Regions from separate parts of the Phyllobacterium sp. YR620 genome, predicted to be linked through region 2. Evidence: riboswitches for the same ligand, from Rfam matches in the RefSeq annotation. Region 2 holds a riboswitch; each other region holds the start of a gene.
The links. Region 2 has a riboswitch for cobalamin ahead of bluB (5,6-dimethylbenzimidazole synthase). Riboswitches for the same ligand answer to the same signal wherever they lie in the genome.
Positions count from the first base shown of each region.

Region 1: linked by a shared signal. The riboswitch ahead of BLR72_RS15485 (ABC transporter ATP-binding protein) and the one ahead of bluB (5,6-dimethylbenzimidazole synthase) in region 2 are both predicted to bind cobalamin.
Region 3: linked by a shared signal. The riboswitch ahead of BLR72_RS00585 (aromatic ring-hydroxylating oxygenase subunit alpha) and the one ahead of bluB (5,6-dimethylbenzimidazole synthase) in region 2 are both predicted to bind cobalamin.

Region 1 covers NZ_FNJP01000004.1:266,168-269,440, forward strand. Annotated here, with positions in the region: gene BLR72_RS15480 (ABC transporter substrate-binding protein) at 1-701, opposite strand, end outside; gene BLR72_RS15485 (ABC transporter ATP-binding protein) at 698-1,501, opposite strand; cobalamin riboswitch at 1,787-2,001, opposite strand; gene BLR72_RS15490 (transglutaminase family protein) at 2,156-3,273, shown strand, end outside.
Region 2 covers NZ_FNJP01000001.1:664,223-667,495, reverse strand. Annotated here, with positions in the region: gene BLR72_RS03100 (ArsR/SmtB family transcription factor) at 1-420, opposite strand, end outside; gene BLR72_RS03095 (DUF2293 domain-containing protein) at 548-865, shown strand; gene bluB (5,6-dimethylbenzimidazole synthase) at 798-1,559, opposite strand; cobalamin riboswitch at 1,605-1,786, opposite strand; gene BLR72_RS22865 (hypothetical protein) at 1,951-2,313, shown strand; gene BLR72_RS03080 (MT-A70 family methyltransferase) at 2,659-3,273, shown strand, end outside; gene BLR72_RS03075 (BglII/BstYI family type II restriction endonuclease) at 3,273-3,273, opposite strand, start outside.
Region 3 covers NZ_FNJP01000001.1:127,172-130,444, forward strand. Annotated here, with positions in the region: gene BLR72_RS00575 (fumarylacetoacetate hydrolase family protein) at 1-66, shown strand, start outside; gene BLR72_RS00580 (L-fuconate dehydratase) at 125-1,408, shown strand; cobalamin riboswitch at 1,541-1,740, shown strand; gene BLR72_RS00585 (aromatic ring-hydroxylating oxygenase subunit alpha) at 1,857-3,098, shown strand; gene BLR72_RS00590 (FAD-binding oxidoreductase) at 3,099-3,273, shown strand, end outside.

The DNA.
Region 1 (3,273 bases), on a different contig from region 2:
CAGCTCGTCTCCATGTCATCCATGATGTTGACGCCGCCGGCTTCGCGGATCAATGCCGACGGCATGGCGAACTTGCCGGCCGTGAACGGCTTGTCCTCACCGGAGTCATAGAGGAAGACGCGGGTGTCGCCGTTCCCGCCGATCTTGCCCTTGATCGCGGCAAGCTCGGCCTTCCAGCCAGAGACCAGCTTGTCGGCCTCGGCTTCCCTGCCGAAAATCTTGCCGAGCTTTTCAATATCGCCATAGAGCAGGTCCATCGAGGCGGCGGGACGGTTCTTGTCGAGATGAACGCAGCTCTCGGTCAGGACGAGCGTCTTGATGCCGTAGGGGGCGAGCGTGTCCGGCGTAACGTCGCCGCCCGGCTTCATGCCGTAGTACCAGCCGGCAAAGAAGAAATCGGGATTGGCGGCGACGAGGTTCTCGATGGTCGGATATTTCGGCGCAAGCTCGGGGATCGATCCTTGCTGTTTCTTGAACGCCTCATCTAGCTTGTACCAGCCGGTGATGCCGGTCACGCCGACAATCGAGGGCTGGAGGCCGAGCGCAAAAGCCATCTCGCTCATGTTGATATCCTGGATGACGGCGCGATTCGGCGCTGCGTCGAAAGTCAGCGGCGTGCCGCAATTGTCGACAGTGACCGGAAAGGCATATGCCGGCGCGGATAGCAGCGTGAGCGCGAGCGCGATGAGGGCTTTTTTCATGGGAGTCTCCGTGACTTATCAGATTGAACGGGGCCGGGAACGTCGAACACCATGAGTTCGCGGTCCTGATGCGGGTGGCGCAGGCGCAGGACGTCGAGGTCGAACACCTGGCTGACAATGCGCGGGGTCAATGTCTCGTTGGGCGTGCCGGCGGCGACGATCTTGCCGGCATGCATGACGGCGACATGGCTGGCGAACGGCGCGACGAGCGGCAGGTCGTGCAGGACGGCGACGGTGGTGATGCCGAGCCCGGAAACGAGCGAAAGCAGGGCGCTGCGTGCCTTCGGATCGAGGTGATTGGTCGGCTCGTCGAGAAACAGGATCGCCGGTTGCTGGGCGAGAGCGCGCGCCAGCTGCAGCCTCTGCCGCTCGCCGCCGGACAGCGAACCAACCGTCCGCGCCGCAAACGACGCGACGCCGGCACGGTCCATGGCTTCCCCAACGATCTCGCGATCCGTCCCGGCGCTGTAGCGCCCGCCATGCGGGATACGGCCAAGCGCCACGTAGTCGATGGCGCGCAACTGGCGGTCCGGCGTATCCGTCTGGCCGACGAGGGCGAAGCGGCGTGCCCGATCCAGCGGGGTCAAGCGGTTAATATTCTCGCCTTCAATGTGAATGGCCCCGCTTGTCGGCGCCGCAAGCCCCGCCAGCATCCGCAGCAGCGTGGATTTGCCGGCGCCGTTCGGACCGATAATGGCGAGCCGCGATCCGCGTGAAATTTGCAGCGATGCAGCCTCAACCAGGCACTTGCCGCCGATTCGATAGCTGACCGTGTCAGCGGTGAGAAGGATGGAATTCATGGCTGGCGTTTTCCGGCAATCGAAAATTTTCGCACCCAGGAAACTTCGATCAACTGATGTAATGTTATATCGTATGATAGCAAACGCGAAGCAATGTCAACCGGCAGGATCCAGCCAGGGTGCGGGCACAGGCGATGATGATGATGAGGGTCGATGTGCATACCTGTCCTTCATGAGGACAGGAACAGGGAACGTGGATATTCCAATCACGGGACGCCTCAGCAGTTGCTCAAGGTCATCCGTAAACGGCAACATCGCATCGCTCCCGGCACACCCCGTCCGGTTTCGAATCATTTGCTTGATGGCAGGTCTCCTGGCTCGCGGGTCTCAGCTTTGCCCGGCCTTCCCGGTCGTTCGATCAGTGGCATCGTCAGGCAACGCTCGCCGCTTACAGTTGCGGGGGCAGCCACGGTCTCGGTCCCTGTTGGGTACGCCTCACCGTGTTCCCTTTTCACCTCCGGTGTTGTCATCCCGGAGAAACCATCGGCGCGGATGCTATGCGGGGATTTCTCCGCTGGCAAGCACGTTTATACGGCAAAATTCTCAAGTGCTAAAATAATTGGCAATGGGACATTTTAAGACGTGCCCTATGAAAGAGAGTAGTTTAGGTTTCAGTTTGTTTCGCGCGATGCGCGGCTAGTTATTTGAGGCGATATGGCAATTCACGCTGCGGTCTACCATCTGACGCACTATAAATATGACCGTCCGATCATGCTCGGACCTCAGGTCATTCGCCTGCAGCCTGCGCCGCATTCGCGTACGAAGGTTCTCAGCCACTCCCTGAAAGTCAGTCCTTCCAATCACTTCGTCAACCTGCAGCAGGATCCCTACGGAAATTTTCTTGCCCGCTTTGTGTTTCCCGAGCCTGTCACCGAACTGAAGATCGAGGTCGACCTCGTCGCGGACATGACGGTCTACAATCCCTTCGATTTCTTCGTCGAGCCGATCGCGGAGACGTGGCCCTTCGCCTATCCTGAGGATATCCGGGACGACCTCTCGATCTATCTGAAGCCGGAGCCAACGGGTCCGCTGCTGAGCGCGTTTCTTGCAACGATCGACCGCAACCCGACCAATACGGTGAATTTCGTCGTCGACCTCAATGCGCGTATCCAGCGTGAGGTAGGCTATGTCATCCGCATGGAAACCGGCGTTCAGGAGCCCGATACGACGCTCGGCGTCGCGACCGGTTCCTGCCGCGATTCCAGCTGGCTGCTCGTACAGGTCCTGCGCCATCTCGGCATCGCGGCCCGGTTCGTCTCCGGCTATCTGATCCAGTTGAAACCCGATCTCGTCGCCCTTGATGGCCCGGCGGGGACGAACAAGGATTTCACCGACCTTCACGCGTGGTGCGAGGTTTATCTGCCGGGCGCGGGCTGGATCGGACTTGATCCGACCTCGGGCCTTCTGACCGGCGAAAGCCATGTTCCGCTCGCCGCAACGCCGCACTACAGGAATGCCGCCCCGATTTCCGGCATGGCCGAACCCGCCAATGTCGAGTTCAATTTCGACATGCATGTGACACGCGTCTCCGAACACCCGCGCATAACCAAACCGTTCTCGGACGAATCCTGGGCAGCGCTCGATGCCTTGGGCGACAAGGTCGATGCGATGCTGCAGCAGCGCGACGTGCGGCTGACCATGGGCGGTGAGCCCACCTTCGTGTCGATCGACGATTTCGAATCCGGCGAATGGAACACCGATGCGGTCGGCCCGACCAAGCGCGAAAAGGCCGACATGCTGATCCGCCGACTGCGCGATCGCTTTGCGCCCGG
Region 2 (3,273 bases):
ATCCGGCGCATGCAACGACCGGATCATATCCCAGCTCGTTGCATTGGCGCTGAAATAGGCGGCTGCGCGTTCGCGCCGCTGCAACTTCACAGACGAAAGCCGCTCGAGGTCGCGTTCGAGCAAAGGATCGGAAAAATCGAGGCGGTCGAGCAGCGAACGGGCGATATCACCGACGATCAGCGAGTCGGCCAGGCGGAAATAAGCCCAGGAACCCTCTTGGTATCGATTGATGAGGCTGGCCTCGAACAGCAGCTTCAAATGCCGCGACACGCGCGGCTGCGACTGGCCAAGGATTGAGGTGAGATCGGAAACGGTAAGGTCGCCGCGTGACAGGAGCGCGAGGATGCGCAGGCGGCTCGGCTCAGCTGCCGCTTTCAGCGTATCGACCATCAGGTCCAGGTTAAGATCACGCTTGTCCATGCTTCCAATCCTCAAAAGACATAAAGATATGTTTATGTGACAAACGTCGCATAAGCAAGTTGTTTTTGCCGTTGACGACATTTTTTGCCGCGCCTGAAATAGGACGAGAATCGGCTAGGATAGTGGCATGAGCATCGGAACGAACCGCCAGCGCGCCATCAATAAGGCTTTGACACTTCTGCTACCGGCCGTACCCTATTCCGATTCCGAGCCGATCCGCGCCGCCGCGAATGCCCCGCACATGAAGACGCTGCCGCCGCCGATTGCGGTGTGGCTGGCGGCGGTAGCCCATGTCCGGCATCAGCATACGGATTACGACGTGCTTCGCGACGACGGTTACGACAAGGAGTCGGCGCGTTTCTTCGTTCTGGAAGCGATCAACCGGAAACTGACGGAGTGGCGGGCGACACGCCTGCTTGATCCGGATGAGGATGATCCGAGCTGAGCGTTCCTGGATCATCGCATCCACTCCAACGGTCCCGGAAAATGAGTTCATCCAGGGGCAGTCGCTTGCGCCAGCCGCGCTGCTCAAGCTCGGGCGCCTGGTAGAGCTCATCCACGTAACCGACGCAGAGATAGGCGACGATCTCGACATGCGCGGGAATGCCGAGAATTCGGCGCATGTCGGCATCGTGGTAAATACTGACCCAGCCGACACCGATGCCCTCGGCGCGCGCTGCAAGCCAGAGATTCTGCACTGCGCAGACGGTACTGTAGAGGTCCATCTGACGGTTATGGGTGCGGCCAAGGACGACGCGCCCGCCACGGGTGCGATCGCAGGTGATGCAGATGTTGAGCGGCGCCTTGAGAATGCCTTCGAGTTTCAGCGCAGCATAAAGCGCCTGGCGATCGTCAGTGAACATTGCCCTCGCTTCCTCATTGGCGCGGGTGAAGGCCTGGTGCACCTCCTGCTTGCGCTCGGGATCGCTGATCAGGATGAAATTCCAGGGCTGCATAAAGCCGACCGAAGGCGCATGGTGGGCCGCATCGAGCAGGCGCATGAGCACCTCGTCGGGTATGGGCTTGGGAAGAAACTGGTCGCGCACATCGCGGCGCGTATGGATGGCTTTGTAGACCGCCGCGCGTTCATCTTTGGAAAAACTGTCGGCGGCAGTCGGACCATGGCATTTATCGTGCATTGTTTGCTCCCAACAACGCTTGAAACTCTCGCCGCCGTCCACGCGGTTCGAGCTATGAGGTCCGGCCGGTCTTCTGACTGAGGTTCAACTGAGCCGCGCGCCTTCCGGAAGTTCCGTGGCAAATGCGCGTCCATCCCCCTTACAGCGTTGGGCACGTGCCGGATTTGCACCGGCTTCCCGATTCTCCCGCAACGCTTGCCGCAGGCACCGGACCTGCCTGATCATTCGCCACAATTCCCGGGCGCGCGCAAGCCTCAGGGGCGATAAATCCAATGTCGGGAATGCGCACATCCACCTTTTCGCCATTGCCGATCGTTCCAGGCTTTTCGACCCAGGCGACGATGCCGCGCATCCGCCGCGAGACCCGAACGAAATCGAGCGCAGTCGCGGTATGGTCGGCCGTTCCCGCATGTTCGCCGATCGAGCGCCCGGCAATCTTGCAGGGCGCGTTCTGACCGTCAACCTTCAACGTGACACCGTTCTCGAAAAATATCAGCGTCCGCGGCGGGAGCATCGAAAGCGACGGGATCCCGTCGATCAGCATGTTGCCGCCGATCCACTCGGCCCTGAGTTCGGCAAGCCCCATGCCCGCTGCAACTTGTACGAGTTCGTCCGGCGCAAGAATCGAGAGTTGCCGTTCGTTGCGCATTTCGGTGCCGCGCGGATACCAGGGCTCGCGACCGCCGGATTTCCGCGTCGGGCCAGCATGGAAATCACCGACAATTCCGTCGAAAGTGACGTTGAGTTCCGCTGACGGCGCCGTGACAAAATCGCCGGCGCGTGCCTCGAATAGGCCGCTCACACGCCCGCTGAGCTTGCGCGCGGGCAATATCTCGGGGCCGGTTGAAAAAAGGTCGTTCATAAACGCTCCTGAAAATATGCGCCGTGAAAGCCGCCGCATTTTATGAAAAACTGCGGGCAACACCAGCAAATATCCCTGATGAATCTGTCAAAAAGAGTCATGAGAATTCGGTGAACTATTGCGGCTCGGCAATACCTTGCGCCTATGGCATGCTACAACCCACTGGAAAGGCGAATCGTCTCCGATTGACAATCGTTATGTGTTCTGCTTTCGTTCTTTTCTCACCGGAGGTTTGTCGTGAACGCTGAAGTTATGGACGCAGCCATAGATTTGGCGAAACGAACCGCAGGAAAGCGTTATCACACCGTCCTTGCCGATCCGCCGTGGCGCTTCACCAATCGCACCGGAAAGGTCGCTCCGGAGCACAAGCGCCTGTCGCGCTACGGCACGATGACGACCGACGATATCTGCGCCCTGCCGATCGCCGACCTGACGGCGCAACCCGCGCATCTCTACCTGTGGGTGCCGAATGCGCTGCTGCCGGAAGGGCTGCGGGTGATGCAATCCTGGGGATTCGAGTACAAGTCGAACATCATCTGGCACAAGGTGCGCAAGGATGGCGGCTCTGACGGGCGCGGCGTCGGCTTCTATTTCCGCAACGTCACCGAAGTCTTGCTCTTCGGGGTTCGCGGCAAGAACGCCCGCACACTGGCGCCAGGCCGCAGCCAGGTGAACTATCTTTCGTCGCGCAAGCGCGAACACTCGCGCAAGCCCGACGAGCAGTACGATCTGATCGAAAGCTGCTCGAAGGGTCCCTATCTCGAACTTTTTGCGCGCGGGACGCGGCCAAACTGGACCTATTGGGGCAATCAGGCCGACGAAGACTACAAGCCGACCTGGAAGACCTACGCC
Region 3 (3,273 bases), 540 kb from region 2:
GACGTCATCGAGCTTGGAATTGAAGGCCTTGGCAACCAGAAGCAGGTGGCGCGCGCCGACACCTGATCATTTGCGACAAACCAAAATTGAAAACGAGATTACTGGGCAATTTCAGGAGCAAGACATGACCCGCATCACCGATCTTCGGGTTTTCGACATCCGTTTCCCTACGTCGCAGGGGCTTGACGGTTCCGACGCGATGAACTCGGATCCGGATTATTCGGCGGCCTATGTCGTTCTTGATACGGACAAGGATGGTCTTGCCGGGCACGGCCTCACATTCACCATCGGGCGTGGCAACGAGATTTGCTGCCTCGCCATCGAAGCGATGAAGCATCTCGTCATCGGACTTGAACTCGACTGGGTGAAGGAAAATCCGGGACGCTTTTGGCATTTCATCACCGGCGACAGCCAATTGCGGTGGATCGGGCCGGACAAGGGCGCCATGCATCTTGCCACCGGCGCCGTCGTCAACGCCGTCTGGGACTTGCTGGCCAAGGAAGCCGGCAAACCAGTCTGGCAGCTGGTCGGCGAGATGACGCCGGAGGAAATCGTCAACATTGTCGATTTCCGCTACCTGACCGATGTTCTGACCCGCGACGAGGCACTCAACATTCTGCGGAAAGCCGATGCCGGCAAGGCCGAACGCATCGCTGCCCTCAAGGCCGAAGGCTATCCTTGCTATACGACCTCCGCCGGTTGGCTAGGCTATTCCGACGAAAAGCTGCGCCGACTTTGCCAGGAGGCTGTCGATGCCGGCTTCAACCACGTCAAGATGAAGGTCGGGCGCGATCTCGAGGATGACATCCGCCGGCTGACGATCGCCCGCGAGGTGATCGGGCCAGACCGTATCCTGATGATCGATGCCAACCAGGTCTGGGAGGTCAACGAGGCTATCGACTGGGTGAAGAAGCTTACCTTCGTCAAGCCGTTCTTCATCGAGGAACCGACGAGCCCGGATGATGTCGCCGGGCATCGCAAGATTCGCCAGGCGATCAAGCCGGTCAAGGTGGCGACCGGCGAGATGTGCCAGAACCGGATCATGTTCAAGCAGTTCATCGCTGAAGGTGCGATCGATGTGGTCCAGATCGATTCCTGCCGCATGGGCGGGCTCAACGAGGTGCTGGCGGTGCTGCTGATCGCGGCGAAATACAATCTGCCGGTCTGGCCGCATGCGGGTGGGGTTGGCCTCTGCGAATATGTGCAGCATTTGTCGATGATCGACTACATCGCAGTATCGGGCATCAAGGAAGGGCGGGTCATCGAATATGTCGATCATCTGCACGAGCATTTCGTCGATCCCTGCGATATTCGCAATGCCGCCTATATGCCGCCTTCGATGCCGGGATTCTCGATCGAGATGAAGCCGGAATCGATCAGGCAATATCTGCATCGCCCAATGGTATGATCGGCGAAGGCGCCACAAATCGACAGCGCCCGGGTTCAAGGGTGCGGCGCACCATTTGACCGAAATGCTGCGTGTCGCCGTTCGTAAATGCGATGTCGTTTCCGCACCTATCCTTTTCCAAAGCCCGATGCTTTTATCGTGACCACTTGAGGTGCCGCTTTCTAGGGAAGGCGGAGAATTGGGAAGCCGGTTAAAACCCGGCGCTGCCCCCGCAACGGTAGTGGAGTAAAACGCGGCAAAACAGCCACTGGGAGTGCACCCCGGGAAGGCGCCGTGAAGTCTGAAAAGGCAACTCCAGAGCCCGGAAACCAGCCTTGAGGGAAAACCGACTGATCGCGGTGGGCGATCAAGGAGCATGGCTTTGTGCGGTCGACAAACGTTGGCTGTACGGACGTTCTTCTCCGTCACCACCAGTCAGTTCTTTGCAGGCTTAAGGCGAGGACGCGACATGGACATTCGCAATGAACTTCTCCGGAATCTCAGAAACCGGAAACCGGGCTACGGACTGGAACAGGCTTTCTACTCAGACCCAGACTATTACCGTCTCGACATGGAGACGATCTATTATCGCGACTGGCTGTTCATCGGCCATGATTGCGAAGTCGCCAAACCCGGCAATTATTTCACCTTGCAGGTCGGCGACTACCCCGTCGTCATCGTGCGCGACCGCCAGGGACAGATTCGCGCCTTCCACAATTCCTGCCGTCATCGTGGCTCGCGCATTTGCGCGGGTGAGAAGGGGAGCTCGGCAAAACTCGTCTGCCCCTATCACCAGTGGACGTATGAGCTCGACGGACGTCTACTTTTTGCCCGCCAGATGGGTGACGATTTCGACGCGAGCCAGTTCAGTCTGAAAACGGTGCATTGCGAGAGCGTCGGTGGCTACATCTTCATCTGCCTTGCGCAGATCGCGCCCGATTTCACCCCGACACGAACCCTGCTCGAGCCGTACCTTGCGCCACACCGGCTGACGGAAACCAAGGTCGCCTTCCAGAGTTCGATCGTCGAAAAAGGCAACTGGAAACTCGTCTGGGAGAATAACCGCGAGTGCTACCATTGTGCCGGCAACCATCCTGAGCTTTGCAAGACCTTCCCGGAGGCGCCGAGCGCCACCGGAATTCAGGATTCGAAGGAAGATCCGGAAATGGTATCGCACTGGGACAAGTGCGAGGCTGCCGGTTTGCCAAGCGTATTCCGCATCGCTGAAGATGGGCAGTATCGGGCGACCCGTGTTCCGCTCATCAACAATGCCGAGAGCTATACTCTATCGGGCAAGCGCGCCGTCGGCCGTCAGCTCAGCGACGACGTCAACGCCAGGAGCATAGGTTCGCTCCTGCTCTACCATTATCCAACGACGTGGAATCATATCCTTGGCGACCATGCGATCTCTTTCCGTGTCCTGCCACTCGGTCCGAACGAGACGCAAGTCACGACCAAGTGGCTGGTTCACAAGGATGCGGTTGAGGGCGTCGATTATAATCTCGAAGAGCTGACGCATGTCTGGCTGGAAACCAACGATCAGGACCGTCGCATCGTCGAAGAAAACGCGTTCGGCATTCGCTCGCCGGCCTATGAACCTGGTCCCTATTCGGTCGAGCATGAAGGCGGCGTCCTTCAATTCCTCGAATGGTACAGCAATGCCATGGAAGCGCGGCTTTCCGGCGATACGAAACTCAGCAGGGTTGCTTGAATGAACATTGGCGTTTCCCAGAATTATCCGCACCTCGACCAGATGCAGCCGTGGAACGACCGGCTGCATCTTCTCGAATGTCTTTCGGTCGTCGAGGAAGCGCCCAATGTGAAGACCTTCACCTTCCGTTCGGATAATCATAACTGGTTTCGTTATGAGCCTGGCCAGTTCATGA